Regions from separate parts of the Ectobacillus sp. JY-23 genome, predicted to be linked through region 4. Evidence: a T-box and tRNA genes for the amino acid it is inferred to sense, from the RefSeq annotation. Region 4 holds a T-box; the other regions hold tRNA genes.
The links. The T-box of region 4 lies ahead of serS (serine--tRNA ligase). A T-box ahead of a tRNA ligase gene usually reads a tRNA of that ligase, here a tRNA-Ser.
Positions count from the first base shown of each region.

Region 1 (3,182 bases), 550 kb from region 4:
ACCTGTGAAGATGCAGGTTACCCGCGACAGGACGGAAAGACCCCGTGGAGCTTTACTGTAGCCTGATATTGAATTTTGGTACAGCTTGTACAGGATAGGTAGGAGCCTATGAACCCGGAGCGCCAGCTTCGGTGGAGGCGTCGGTGGGATACTACCCTGGCTGTATTGAAGTTCTAACCCGCGCCCCTACATCGGGGCGGGAGACAGTGTCAGGTGGGCAGTTTGACTGGGGCGGTCGCCTCCTAAAATGTAACGGAGGCGCCCAAAGGTTCCCTCAGAATGGTTGGAAATCATTCGAAGAGTGTAAAGGCATAAGGGAGCTTGACTGCGAGACCTACAAGTCGAGCAGGGACGAAAGTCGGGCTTAGTGATCCGGTGGTTCCGCATGGAAGGGCCATCGCTCAACGGATAAAAGCTACCCCGGGGATAACAGGCTTATCTCCCCCAAGAGTCCACATCGACGGGGAGGTTTGGCACCTCGATGTCGGCTCATCGCATCCTGGGGCTGTAGTCGGTCCCAAGGGTTGGGCTGTTCGCCCATTAAAGCGGTACGCGAGCTGGGTTCAGAACGTCGTGAGACAGTTCGGTCCCTATCCGTCGCGGGCGCAGGAAATTTGAGAGGAGCTGTCCTTAGTACGAGAGGACCGGGATGGACGCACCGCTGGTGTACCAGTTGTTCTGCCAAGGGCATCGCTGGGTAGCTATGTGCGGACGGGATAAGTGCTGAAAGCATCTAAGCATGAAGCCCCCCTCAAGATGAGATTTCCCATAGCGTCAAGCTAGTAAGATCCCTGAAAGATGATCAGGTTGATAGGTCAGAGGTGGAAGCGCGGCGACGTGTGGAGCTGACTGATACTAATCGATCGAGGGCTTAACCAAAAAAGCAGAAGCGAGCGTTTAGCTCCGCAGGGCAAATGTTCTTGTGACAGAAACGTTGATAGACGTTGGCGGAACAAGGTTATTTGACCGGATGGAGCTGCGAGCTGGAGCTAGATTATGAATATACACTATGTTATCCAGTTTTGAAGGAATATGATATTTCTTCTTGACAGATTTTCTTCTGTCAGTATAATAATAAGAGTCTGGTAATGATGGCAAAGAGGTCACACCCGTTCCCATACCGAACACGGAAGTTAAGCTCTTTTGCGCCGATGGTAGTTGGGACCTTGTCCCTGTGAGAGTAGGACGTTGCCAGGCTTACATTATTCCGCAATAGCTCAGCGGTAGAGCAATCGGCTGTTAACCGATAGGTCGTAGGTTCGAATCCTACTTGCGGAGCCATTTAAATGGAGAGCTGTCCGAGAGGCCGAAGGAGCACGATTGGAAATCGTGTATACGTCATAAGCGTATCGAGGGTTCGAATCCCTCGCTCTCCGCCATAATCTGGCCCGTTGGTCAAGTGGTTAAGACACCGCCCTTTCACGGCGGTAACACGGGTTCGAATCCCGTACGGGTCACCATATAGTGGAGGATTAGCTCAGCTGGGAGAGCACCTGCCTTACAAGCAGGGGGTCGGCGGTTCGATCCCGTCATCCTCCACCATATAAATAAAAAGTCAAGTTATTTATTATCGTCGCGGGGTGGAGCAGTCCGGTAGCTCGTCGGGCTCATAACCCGAAGGTCGCAGGTTCAAATCCTGTCCCCGCAACCAAGGTCCCGTGGTGTAGCGGTTAACATGCCTGCCTGTCACGCAGGAGATCGCCGGTTCGATCCCGGTCGGGACCGCCATTTTGGCTCGGTAGCTCAGTCGGTAGAGCAGAGGACTGAAAATCCTCGTGTCGGCGGTTCGATTCCGTCCCGAGCCACTTTTAAACAAAAATTGATTTTCTTCATACGCCGGCTTAGCTCAATTGGCAGAGCAACTGACTTGTAATCAGTAGGTTGGGGGTTCAAGTCCTCTAGCCGGCACCATTGTGGAGGGGTAGCGAAGTGGCTAAACGCGGCGGACTGTAAATCCGCTCCCTCAGGGTTCGGCGGTTCGAATCCGTCCCCCTCCACCATTTAGGGGTATAGTTTAAAGGTAGAACAGAGGTCTCCAAAACCTCCGGTGTGGGTTCGATTCCTACTACCCCTGCCAAACAAAATATGGCGGTCGTGGCGAAGTGGTTAACGCATCGGATTGTGGCTCCGACATTCGTGGGTTCGATTCCCATCGATCGCCCCATTTTATTTGCGCTAAAGTGAATAAATGAGATATAATGCATTTATGACATATTGGGCTATCGCCAAGCGGTAAGGCAACGGACTTTGACTCCGTCATTCGTTGGTTCGAATCCAGCTAGCCCAGCCATATGCGGAAGTAGTTCAGTGGTAGAATACAACCTTGCCAAGGTTGGGGTCGCGGGTTCGAATCCCGTCTTCCGCTCCATATAACGGCGGCATAGCCAAGTGGTAAGGCCAAGGTCTGCAAAACCTTTATCCACCGGTTCGAATCCGGTTGCCGCCTCCATGCCGGTGTGGCGGAATTGGCAGACGCGCACGACTCAAAATCGTGTTCCTCTGGAGTGCCGGTTCGACCCCGGCCACCGGTATACAAGAAAGAGATGTTCTGTTAATCAGAGCATCTCTTTTTATTTGGCTCTTTTCTAAAAGATTGTTGTTTTTAGATAGGTTTCTTCGTTTAAGGTTGGTTGGAGCGGAAGGTGCGAGACTCCTGCGGGAGCAGCGGGTTAGAGGCTCACCGCACGCCCCGCGGAAAGCGAGCAACCTGGAGTGGAAATCAACCACTCCCCACTACTTGTTACAAAGCAACAAAGTTTGCGAAAACAGCCTTTTATTTAGACGGCGGAAAAAGCCTGTGAAAATCCCGCAGGAACATAGCACTAAGGAGGCCCCTGACGTCTCGCGGGAGGTAACAGCAAACTTTAATGAAGCCATATTTTATAATAAGTAAGAATGTTACATACAAAAAAGCTGCCAGGTACTGGCAGCTTTTTATTACCCATAATACGGAGAAATCATTAAGTACACCACAACACCTGTAAAGCTTACATATAACCAAATCGGCATAGACCATCTTACAATTTTACGATGTTTTGTAAGCTGTCCTGTCCATCCCCAAATTAAGGAGAATAGAGCAAGCGGAACAATAATGGCAGCTAATACACTATGTGTAATTAAAATGAAGAAATATACAGTTCGAATAAAGCCTTCACCACCAAAGTGTGTTGGCTCTGATAGGT
Region 1 covers NZ_CP095462.1:3,013,052-3,016,233, forward strand. The annotation lists rRNA gene MUG87_RS15230 (23S ribosomal RNA) at 1-879, shown strand, start outside; rRNA gene rrf (5S ribosomal RNA) at 1,082-1,197, shown strand; tRNA gene MUG87_RS15240 (tRNA-Asn) at 1,207-1,281, shown strand; tRNA gene MUG87_RS15245 (tRNA-Ser) at 1,289-1,379, shown strand; tRNA gene MUG87_RS15250 (tRNA-Glu) at 1,386-1,460, shown strand; tRNA gene MUG87_RS15255 (tRNA-Val) at 1,467-1,542, shown strand; tRNA gene MUG87_RS15260 (tRNA-Met) at 1,575-1,651, shown strand; tRNA gene MUG87_RS15265 (tRNA-Asp) at 1,653-1,728, shown strand; tRNA gene MUG87_RS15270 (tRNA-Phe) at 1,733-1,805, shown strand; tRNA gene MUG87_RS15275 (tRNA-Thr) at 1,836-1,911, shown strand; tRNA gene MUG87_RS15280 (tRNA-Tyr) at 1,916-2,000, shown strand; tRNA gene MUG87_RS15285 (tRNA-Trp) at 2,004-2,077, shown strand; tRNA gene MUG87_RS15290 (tRNA-His) at 2,089-2,164, shown strand; tRNA gene MUG87_RS15295 (tRNA-Gln) at 2,216-2,290, shown strand; tRNA gene MUG87_RS15300 (tRNA-Gly) at 2,294-2,368, shown strand; tRNA gene MUG87_RS15305 (tRNA-Cys) at 2,375-2,449, shown strand; tRNA gene MUG87_RS15310 (tRNA-Leu) at 2,451-2,531, shown strand; gene MUG87_RS15315 (DUF420 domain-containing protein) at 2,938-3,182, opposite strand, start outside.
Region 1: it has a tRNA-Ser gene. The T-box ahead of serS (serine--tRNA ligase) is inferred to sense a tRNA for this amino acid. The anticodon was not compared.

Region 2 (3,182 bases), 520 kb from region 4:
CTCTCATTGTCACTCGCTCTCCTTTGTTCGGTGCGTATTTGTATTAAGTATATGTGCATCATTGCTGTTTACATTTATATTGTAGCACGTTAAGTTTGTGAATCAATTCACATATATGATTAATTTGTGAACTTTTTCACATAAGATTATAGAAAGAAAGGTTTTATAAACAATGAGGGTTGTAAAAGGTTAATCTCCTCATCCATCTAAAAATATAAAACAAAAAACGCCAGCGACTCTATTCGCTGACGTTTTCAGTATGACCCGTACGGGATTCGAACCCGTGTTACCGCCGTGAAAGGGCGGTGTCTTAACCACTTGACCAACGGGCCGTGGCAGAGAAGAAGGGATTCGAACCCTCGCACCGCTATCGCGATCTACTCCCTTAGCAGGGGAGCCCCTTGAGCCACTTGGGTACTTCTCTATATGGCTCCGCAAGTAGGATTCGAACCTACGACCTATCGGTTAACAGCCGATTGCTCTACCGCTGAGCTATTGCGGAATAATCAATTATATTAAAAATGGGCCTAAATGGACTCGAACCATCGACCTCACGCTTATCAGGCGTGCGCTCTAACCAGCTGAGCTATAGGCCCTTGGAGCGGGTGATGAGAATCGAACTCACGACCAGAGCTTGGAAGGCTCTTGTTTTACCACTAAACTACACCCGCATGAAATGTGAGCCATGAAGGACTCGAACCTTCGACCCTCTGATTAAAAGTCAGATGCTCTACCGACTGAGCTAATGGCTCATAACAATAAAAGAATTTATACAAGGGTTATACCTTTGTATATGACGTCCTCATCTCAGTAAGCTTATTCAAGTCGCAGCTCGATGAGTACGCTGTAGTCTATGCTACGAAGCTTATTCGATCGTGCTCTACCGACTGAGCTAATGGCTAACGATGATGTTGCTTTATAAACAAATGGTGCCGGCTAGAGGACTTGAACCCCCAACCTACTGATTACAAGTCAGTTGCTCTGCCAATTGAGCTAAGCCGGCATCAAATCTTTATAAAATAAGAAGTGGCTCGGGACGGAATCGAACCGCCGACACGAGGATTTTCAGTCCTCTGCTCTACCGACTGAGCTACCGAGCCAAAATGGCGGTCCCGACCGGGATCGAACCGGCGATCTCCTGCGTGACAGGCAGGCATGTTAACCGCTACACCACGGGACCTTGGTTGCGGGGACAGGATTTGAACCTGCGACCTTCGGGTTATGAGCCCGACGAGCTACCGGACTGCTCCACCCCGCGACGATAATTCATTCTATTTGCTTCATAAAATAATGGCGGAGGAAGAGGGATTCGAACCCCCGCGCGGCTTTCACCGCCTGTCGGTTTTCAAGACCGATCCCTTCAGCCAGACTTGGGTATTCCTCCATGATATGAAGCTTTGGTGGACCTTGTAGGACTCGAACCTACGACCGGACGGTTATGAGCCGTCTGCTCTAACCAGCTGAGCTAAAGGTCCTTTTATGGTAGCGGCGGAGGGGATCGAACCCCCGACCTTACGGGTATGAACCGTACGCTCTAGCCAGCTGAGCTACACCGCCATCATAATAAAAGTGGAGCCTAGCGGGATCGAACCGCTGACCTCCTGCGTGCAAGGCAGGCGCTCTCCCAGCTGAGCTAAGGCCCCATGAAATCGGGAAGACAGGATTTGAACCTGCGACCCCCTGGTCCCAAACCAGGTGCTCTACCAAGCTGAGCCACTTCCCGTATAACGCGCCCGAAAGGATTCGAACCCATAACCTTCTGATCCGTAGTCAGATGCTCTATCCAATTGAGCTACGGGCGCATATTTAAGTGCCGAGGACCGGAATCGAACCGGTACGGTAGTCACCTACCGCAGGATTTTAAGTCCTGTGCGTCTGCCAGTTCCGCCACCCCGGCATAAGCGGAAGACGGGATTCGAACCCGCGACCCCAACCTTGGCAAGGTTGTATTCTACCACTGAACTACTTCCGCATATATTGGTGCGGGTGAAGGGACTCGAACCCCCACGCCAAAGGCGCCAGATCCTAAGTCTGGTGCGTCTGCCAATTCCGCCACACCCGCAATATTTAAAAGGGCGATCGATGGGAATCGAACCCACGAATGTCGGAGCCACAATCCGATGCGTTAACCACTTCGCCACGACCGCCATAAATCTGGTGCCGGCTAGAGGACTTGAACCCCCAACCTACTGATTACAAGTCAGTTGCTCTGCCAATTGAGCTAAGCCGGCATATGGTGGAGGATGACGGGATCGAACCGCCGACCCCCTGCTTGTAAGGCAGGTGCTCTCCCAGCTGAGCTAATCCTCCATTGCCTAGCGACGTCCTACTCTCACAGGGACAAGGTCCCAACTACCCTCGGCGCAAAAGAGCTTAACTTCCGTGTTCGGTATGGGAACGGGTGTGACCTCTTTGCCATCATCACTAGACTTTTTTTAGAGACAATCATTATTATAATGATTTCTCATGAGATGTCAACATGTTTTTTTAAAGAGCTACGCTCTTTTGAAGGCATGTTCCTTCAAAACTGGATAACAAGTGCATAATCTAGCTCCAGCTCGCTAAACGCTCGCTTCTGCTTTTTGGTTAAGCCCTCGATCGATTAGTATCAGTCAGCTCCACACGTCGCCGCGCTTCCACCTCTGACCTATCAACCTGATCATCTTTCAGGGATCTTACTAGCTTGACGCTATGGGAAATCTCATCTTGAGGGGGGCTTCATGCTTAGATGCTTTCAGCACTTATCCCGTCCGCACATAGCTACCCAGCGATGCCCTTGGCAGAACAACTGGTACACCAGCGGTGCGTCCATCCCGGTCCTCTCGTACTAAGGACAGCTCCTCTCAAATTTCCTGCGCCCGCGACGGATAGGGACCGAACTGTCTCACGACGTTCTGAACCCAGCTCGCGTACCGCTTTAATGGGCGAACAGCCCAACCCTTGGGACCGACTACAGCCCCAGGATGCGATGAGCCGACATCGAGGTGCCAAACCTCCCCGTCGATGTGGACTCTTGGGGGAGATAAGCCTGTTATCCCCGGGGTAGCTTTTATCCGTTGAGCGATGGCCCTTCCATGCGGAACCACCGGATCACTAAGCCCGACTTTCGTCCCTGCTCGACTTGTAGGTCTCGCAGTCAAGCTCCCTTATGCCTTTACACTCTTCGAATGATTTCCAACCAT
Region 2 covers NZ_CP095462.1:1,945,732-1,948,913, forward strand. The annotation lists gene MUG87_RS10040 (L-lactate dehydrogenase) at 1-7, opposite strand, end outside; tRNA gene MUG87_RS10045 (tRNA-Glu) at 261-332, opposite strand; tRNA gene MUG87_RS10050 (tRNA-Ser) at 334-424, opposite strand; tRNA gene MUG87_RS10055 (tRNA-Asn) at 428-502, opposite strand; tRNA gene MUG87_RS10060 (tRNA-Ile) at 523-596, opposite strand; tRNA gene MUG87_RS10065 (tRNA-Gly) at 598-671, opposite strand; tRNA gene MUG87_RS10070 (tRNA-Lys) at 680-752, opposite strand; tRNA gene MUG87_RS10075 (tRNA-Thr) at 928-1,003, opposite strand; tRNA gene MUG87_RS10080 (tRNA-Phe) at 1,028-1,100, opposite strand; tRNA gene MUG87_RS10085 (tRNA-Asp) at 1,105-1,180, opposite strand; tRNA gene MUG87_RS10090 (tRNA-Met) at 1,182-1,258, opposite strand; tRNA gene MUG87_RS10095 (tRNA-Ser) at 1,292-1,384, opposite strand; tRNA gene MUG87_RS10100 (tRNA-Ile) at 1,399-1,475, opposite strand; tRNA gene MUG87_RS10105 (tRNA-Met) at 1,481-1,557, opposite strand; tRNA gene MUG87_RS10110 (tRNA-Ala) at 1,571-1,643, opposite strand; tRNA gene MUG87_RS10115 (tRNA-Pro) at 1,650-1,723, opposite strand; tRNA gene MUG87_RS10120 (tRNA-Arg) at 1,729-1,802, opposite strand; tRNA gene MUG87_RS10125 (tRNA-Leu) at 1,812-1,897, opposite strand; tRNA gene MUG87_RS10130 (tRNA-Gly) at 1,901-1,972, opposite strand; tRNA gene MUG87_RS10135 (tRNA-Leu) at 1,979-2,062, opposite strand; tRNA gene MUG87_RS10140 (tRNA-His) at 2,075-2,147, opposite strand; tRNA gene MUG87_RS10145 (tRNA-Thr) at 2,156-2,231, opposite strand; tRNA gene MUG87_RS10150 (tRNA-Val) at 2,235-2,310, opposite strand; rRNA gene rrf (5S ribosomal RNA) at 2,314-2,429, opposite strand; rRNA gene MUG87_RS10160 (23S ribosomal RNA) at 2,583-3,182, opposite strand, start outside.
Region 2: it has a tRNA-Ser gene. The T-box ahead of serS (serine--tRNA ligase) is inferred to sense a tRNA for this amino acid. The anticodon was not compared.

Region 3 (3,182 bases), 190 kb from region 4:
CCTCACCAACTAGCTAATGCGACGCGGGTCCATCTGTAAGTGATAGCCGAAACCATCTTTCCATTTTAAACCATGCGGTTCAAAAAATTATCCGGTATTAGCTTCGGTTTCCCGAAGTTATCCCAGTCTTACAGGCAGGTTACCCACGTGTTACTCACCCGTCCGCCGCTAACCTCCGAAGAGGTCCGCTCGACTTGCATGTATTAGGCACGCCGCCAGCGTTCATCCTGAGCCAGGATCAAACTCTCCATAAAAGTGTTTGTCTAGCTAAAATAAATGTTGACGTTTTGTACTTCGTTCAGTTTTCAAAGAACTAAAGCGGGTGATGGGAATCGAACCCACGCTATCAGCTTGGAAGGCTGAAGTTCTACCATTAAACTACACCCGCATGGTCGGGAAGACAGGATTTGAACCTGCGACCCCCTGGTCCCAAACCAGGTGCTCTACCAAGCTGAGCCACTTCCCGTAAAACGCGCCCGAAAGGATTCGAACCCATAACCTTCTGATCCGTAGTCAGATGCTCTATCCAATTGAGCTACGGGCGCACATTATTGAGTTTGTCGTTTTTGGCGACTTGATTAATATATCATACATTCCACATTGAATCAAGTACTTTTTTCAAAAACTTTTAAGTGCGGCCGAGAGGACTTGAACCTCCACGGGATTGCTCCCACTAGGCCCTCAACCTAGCGCGTCTGCCGTTCCGCCACGACCGCATAAAATGGTGCGGATGAAGGGACTCGAACCCCCACGCCGAAGGCGCCAGATCCTAAGTCTGGTGCGTCTGCCAATTCCGCCACATCCGCAAAATGTGAGCCATGAAGGACTCGAACCTTCGACCCTCTGATTAAAAGTCAGATGCTCTACCGACTGAGCTAATGGCTCATAATAATGAAAGCATTCGTTACAGGCTTATAGCTTTGAAAACGACACCCTCATCTCAGAAAGCTGAGTCAAGTAGCGGCTCGATGAGTGCGCTGTAGCTATACTACGAAGCGTATTCGTTCGTGCTCTACCGACTGAGCTAATGGCTCATAATAATGGCTGGGCTAGCTGGATTCGAACCAACGAATGACGGAGTCAAAGTCCGTTGCCTTACCGCTTGGCGATAGCCCATCGAAAAGTTTTTGTAAATATACTTCAAATCTGCTACTAAAGCAATATCACGAGATGATTTTGTTTGTTTCAGCTTTTGTTCTTTCGACTAGCTACATGAAAAACAACTATAAATCATCGACCATCTTATTTATGTTAGGATGCTTCTAAAACAGATAAGGGATAGTATACCACTCTAAACAATAAAAAACAACTGCTTGACGGCAGTAGTTTAAATGGCGGTCCCGACCGGGATCGAACCGGCGATCTCCTGCGTGACAGGCAGGCATGTTAACCGCTACACCACGGGACCTTAAATGGTGGAGGATGACGGGATCGAACCGCCGACCCTCTGCTTGTAAGGCAGATGCTCTCCCAGCTGAGCTAATCCTCCATATGACCCGTACGGGATTCGAACCCGTGTTACCGCCGTGAAAGGGCGGTGTCTTAACCACTTGACCAACGGGCCATGGCAGAGAAGAAGGGATTCGAACCCTCGCACCGCTATCGCGATCTACTCCCTTAGCAGGGGAGCCCCTTGAGCCACTTGGGTACTTCTCTGTATGGCTCCGCAAGTAGGATTCGAACCTACGACCTATCGGTTAACAGCCGATTGCTCTACCGCTGAGCTATTGCGGAATAATCAATTAGATACGCAACATTACTTCTTATAACAGCCGATCGTCCTGACCTCAGGAAGTCGATGCAAGAAGCCGCTCGGTCAGTACGCTGATGAATACGCAAGGAAGCATATTCGTTCGTGCTCTACCGCTGAGCTATTGCGGAATAAATTTGAGTGTCCTTACTAGGTGACACGTTTATAATATACTGAATTTAAACCTAACTGTCAACACCTTTTTATACACTTATGAGCCTACCTTTACATTTACCACACACATAACGCATTGTGTCCACTTTTCGTTTTCTTTGGTACCGCAAACGACAAGAGCTGCACTCGTATGTGTATAGCTTTTGCGTTCTGCCCACAGTCTTCCTAGGTATAGTTTTGCAAAACCGAGGTGCCCCTACTTGCTTCATTAACTTACGAAAGTCAGCGTCTCTATGCTTGTACCCCTTCCCCTCTAGATGAAGGTGATAATGACATAGCTCATGTTTAATAACTGCTATTAACTCCTCTTTTCCAAAAGCTTCGTAATAATGAGGGTTTAACTCGATGTTATGTGTTTGCAGCAAATACCTTCCACCTGTCGTTTTTAAACGTTTATTAAAAACAGCTCGGTGTTGAAATGGCTTCTGAAAATAACGAAGCGAAATGTCTTCTGTTACCTTCTGTAGCTGTAATTCATCCAAATCACATTCGTCCTTTCACTCCGCATTTGTCACGTGCATACACTATTTGTAATTATCGTATACCGACAAAGGAGGATTTGTCCATGCCGACTTGGATGAAAAAACAGATTCAGCGAGCGTACTATGAGAAAAATCGCTATCAAATTAAGCTGCTCAATGAGTGTTGGTTTTATTATAAAAGACTAAAAAAGGAGGGCCTGTAATTGCCCTCTTAACCGATTGGTACCATGGATAATGCTACCCTTCCTTTTTTCTCATCTACTCCATCTACCCAAACCTGCACAATTTGCCCTACAGATACAACATCTAGCGGATGTTTAACAAAACGGTTGCTGAGCTTGGAGATATGAACAAGACCATCTTGTTTAACACCAATATCCACAAACGCCCCAAAGTCAACAACATTTCGCACCGTCCCCTCGAGCTCCATGCCTCGCTTTAAATCCTCCAACTGCAATACATCTTTTTTAAGGAGCGGCTTTGGTAACTCGTCACGCAAGTCTCGCTCAGGGCGTATTAGAGCATCTATAATATCACGTAGCGTTGGTTCACCAACCCCTGTTTTTTCAGCAAGTTCTTTTACATCTGTTGCTTCTAGTACACGTTTTAATGGCTCGGTACCTACATCTGCCTTTTTAAATCCAAGCTCCTTTAGAAGATTTTCTACCTCTTTATAGCGCTCAGGATGTATGCCTGTCGAATCAAGTGGATTCGCGCTGCCCGGCACTCGTAAAAAACCGATACACTGCTCATATGTCTTAGCACCTAGACGCGGT
Region 3 covers NZ_CP095462.1:2,657,764-2,660,945, reverse strand. The annotation lists rRNA gene MUG87_RS13780 (16S ribosomal RNA) at 1-254, opposite strand, end outside; tRNA gene MUG87_RS13775 (tRNA-Gly) at 318-388, opposite strand; tRNA gene MUG87_RS13770 (tRNA-Pro) at 390-466, opposite strand; tRNA gene MUG87_RS13765 (tRNA-Arg) at 472-545, opposite strand; tRNA gene MUG87_RS13760 (tRNA-Leu) at 634-716, opposite strand; tRNA gene MUG87_RS13755 (tRNA-Leu) at 723-806, opposite strand; tRNA gene MUG87_RS13750 (tRNA-Lys) at 813-885, opposite strand; tRNA gene MUG87_RS13745 (tRNA-Gln) at 1,042-1,116, opposite strand; tRNA gene MUG87_RS13740 (tRNA-Asp) at 1,333-1,408, opposite strand; tRNA gene MUG87_RS13735 (tRNA-Val) at 1,414-1,489, opposite strand; tRNA gene MUG87_RS13730 (tRNA-Glu) at 1,493-1,564, opposite strand; tRNA gene MUG87_RS13725 (tRNA-Ser) at 1,566-1,656, opposite strand; tRNA gene MUG87_RS13720 (tRNA-Asn) at 1,660-1,734, opposite strand; gene MUG87_RS13715 (SprT family protein) at 1,954-2,406, opposite strand; gene cmpA (cortex morphogenetic protein CmpA) at 2,490-2,609, shown strand; gene MUG87_RS13705 (Tex family protein) at 2,618-3,182, opposite strand, start outside.
Region 3: it has a tRNA-Ser gene. The T-box ahead of serS (serine--tRNA ligase) is inferred to sense a tRNA for this amino acid. The anticodon was not compared.

Region 4 (3,182 bases):
TCTTTTACAGTCATCTCTACACCGTTAATAACAGCAGTCAAAGTTTTGCCACGACGCTTCGCAGTCTTAGGTTGTACAGTAGACTGCATCTTACATACACAGCCGCAAAGCTTACGAAATGCTTCTTCACTTACCATATTTGAAACGTTTGCACCACTATTTAAAATTCTATTTCGTTTACAGCTGGGACATTGTACAAAATATAATGTTTTCCCCTTCATAGGGAATGTTTGGATGAGAAGATTCATAGCTGCTCCTTTCTCATTGTTAAAAATAAAAACCCGTTACAGCAGGTAACGAGTTTCACAATCTCAACTTATATGCGCTGTTGTCAATAATATTATGGCGGAGGAAGAGGGATTCGAACCCCCGCGCGGCTCTCACCGCCTGTCGGTTTTCAAGACCGATCCCTTCAGCCGGACTTGGGTATTCCTCCGTATTGACATGAAATATAATATCAAATTGCTATTTATTAGTCAAGCAAAAAATGTTTAATAAAGAAAACTAATATTTTAAACAAACTAGAATGGGTATCTTATTGATACCCATCCGTAGCTCATATTATTTAATTACGTCCTTATTACCCATATAAGGACGTAAAACTTCCGGAATCACGACAGAGCCATCTTCCTGCTGATAGTTCTCAAGAATCGCAGCTACTGTACGCCCGATTGCCAGACCAGAACCATTCAGTGTATGAACATGTTCAGGTTTCCCGTTTGCTTCGCGTCTAAAACGAATATTGGCACGACGTGCTTGGAAGCTCTCAAAATTACTGCAAGAAGAAATCTCACGATAAGAGCCATAGCTAGGAATCCATACTTCAATATCATACTTCTTGGCAGCCGTAAATCCTAAATCTCCTGTACACATACTGAGAACGCGGTATGGGAGGCCTAAAAGCTGCAATACACGTTCAGCATTCGCTGTCAGCTTCTCAAGCTCTTCATAAGAATCCTCAGGTTTCACAAACTTTACCAGCTCCACTTTGTTGAATTGATGCTGACGTATCAAGCCGCGTGTGTCGCGACCAGCAGATCCTGCTTCAGAGCGGAAGCATGCGCTAAATGCCGCATATTGAATTGGTAAGATATCTCCATTTAAAATCTCGTCACGATGCATATTCGTTACCGGCACTTCCGCTGTAGGAATTAAGAAATAATCTTCACTTTCGATACGGAATGCGTCTTCTTCAAATTTAGGAAGCTGTCCTGTTCCTGTCATGCTATCACGGTTTACGATGTATGGAGGGAGAACCTCTTCATAGCCATGTTCATCTGTATGAAGATCTAACATGAAGTTAAATAAAGCGCGTTCTAATCTTGCACCTAAGCCTTTATAGAATACGAAACGACTTCCTGTTACCTTCCCTGCGCGCTCAAAATCTAGAATATTAAGGTCAGTTGCGATATCCCAATGCGCTTTTGGTTCAAAGCCGAAATCACGAACCTCTCCCCATTTTCGTACCTCTACGTTATCGTCCTCTGTTTCACCTACTGGTACAGATTCATGTGGTAAGTTAGGAACAGAGAGCATTAATTGTTCTAAGTCATGCTCTACAACACGAAGTTCTTCATCAAGACCTTTAATACGATCTCCTACTTCACGCATTTCTAGAATTAAAGCTTCTGCATCTTGTTTCTGACGTTTTAACACAGAAATTTGTTGAGACACCTCATTACGCTTGCTTTTCAGCTCCTCTGTTTGTACAAGAAGTTCACGTCTTTTCGTATCTAGTTCTTCAAAACGTCCAAAATCGGTTAAATCCTCGCCTCTATGCTGAAGCTTTGCTTTTACTTCTTCAAAATTTGCGCGTACATACTTGATATCCAGCATTCTGTTTCCTCCTTCTTTCATAAAACCTTTTTATAAACAGGCTCTGTTAAAGCTCATTGTTGATTTCCGTTACGGGGGTTCGCTTTCCGCGGGCGGTCAGGAAGCCTCCTCAGCGCTATGCGCCTGCAGGGTCTCCCTTTGACCCGCTTTTCCCGCAAGAGCCTCTCCCCTTCACTCCAATTAACAAGTGCCAATTATCAACATTAGGCTCTAACACAGCCATAAACAACAAAAAACTCCCGTCCCCTTGGAAAGGGACGAGAGTTTACCCGCGTTGCCACCCTAATTGAAAGCATATGCTTTCCTCTTTACAGAATTAACGACTCTTCGCCGGAAGCGCTTATTCACGCCCTGCTCCAGGGTGGATTCGTAAGCTACTTTTATCGGTTTGCACCACCCACCGACTCTCTGTAAAAAGAAAAGCTTATTACTATGCCCTATCAACGCTTTTGTTATATAAGTTACCATCAATTTACTATAATCTTGTACAACTTGCAAGTTGCTTATACAACTTTTTTCGCTTTTGCTTCTTTAACCATATCAACAAAGTATGCTGTCATGCGATGATCGTCTGTTAATTCTGGATGGAAAGAAGCAGCCAAAAGATGACCTTGACGAACAGCTACAATACGATCTCCATGAACAGAAAGTACCTCTACTTCATCTCCTACGCTTACAACATAAGGCGCACGTATAAATACACCGACAAAATCTTCTCCCACACCTTTAATGGATAATGCTGCTTCAAAGCTTTCACGCTGTCTACCAAATGCGTTTCTTTCTACAGTAATATTCATTACGCCAAGGTGAGGTTCTTTATAATCCACTAAATTCTTGGCCAATAGGATCATCCCCGCACATGTACCGAACAAAGGTTTACCTTCATTTGCAAATGCACGTAGTGGTTCCATAAAGCCATATTTGTCAATTAGTCTTCGCATCGTTGTACTCTCGCCGCCTGGTAAGATAAGAGCGTCAATTTCTTGTAATTGCTCAATCTTTTTTACAACAACAGCTTTAGCACCGGATGCTTCAATTGATACTATATGCTCGCGAACTGCACCCTGCAGTCCCAATACACCGATTGTTATCATGTATAAAGCTCCTTTTTACCAGCCGCGTTCTTGCATACGCTCTTGTGGAAGTAATGAAGAAATTTCAATACCCTTCATTGGATTTCCAAGACCTTTAGATAGACTTGCAATTAGTTCATAATCTTCATAATGTGTAGTTGCTTCTACGATTGCACGAGCGAATTGTGCTGGGTTATCTGACTTAAAGATACCAGAACCAACAAATACACCGTCCGCACCCAATTGCATCATTAAAGCCGCATCAGCTGGTGT
Region 4 covers NZ_CP095462.1:2,465,939-2,469,120, reverse strand. The annotation lists gene MUG87_RS12650 (DUF3797 domain-containing protein) at 1-248, opposite strand, end outside; tRNA gene MUG87_RS12645 (tRNA-Ser) at 344-436, opposite strand; gene serS (serine--tRNA ligase) at 562-1,836, opposite strand; T-box leader at 2,087-2,289, opposite strand; gene pdxT (pyridoxal 5'-phosphate synthase glutaminase subunit PdxT) at 2,340-2,930, opposite strand; gene pdxS (pyridoxal 5'-phosphate synthase lyase subunit PdxS) at 2,946-3,182, opposite strand, start outside.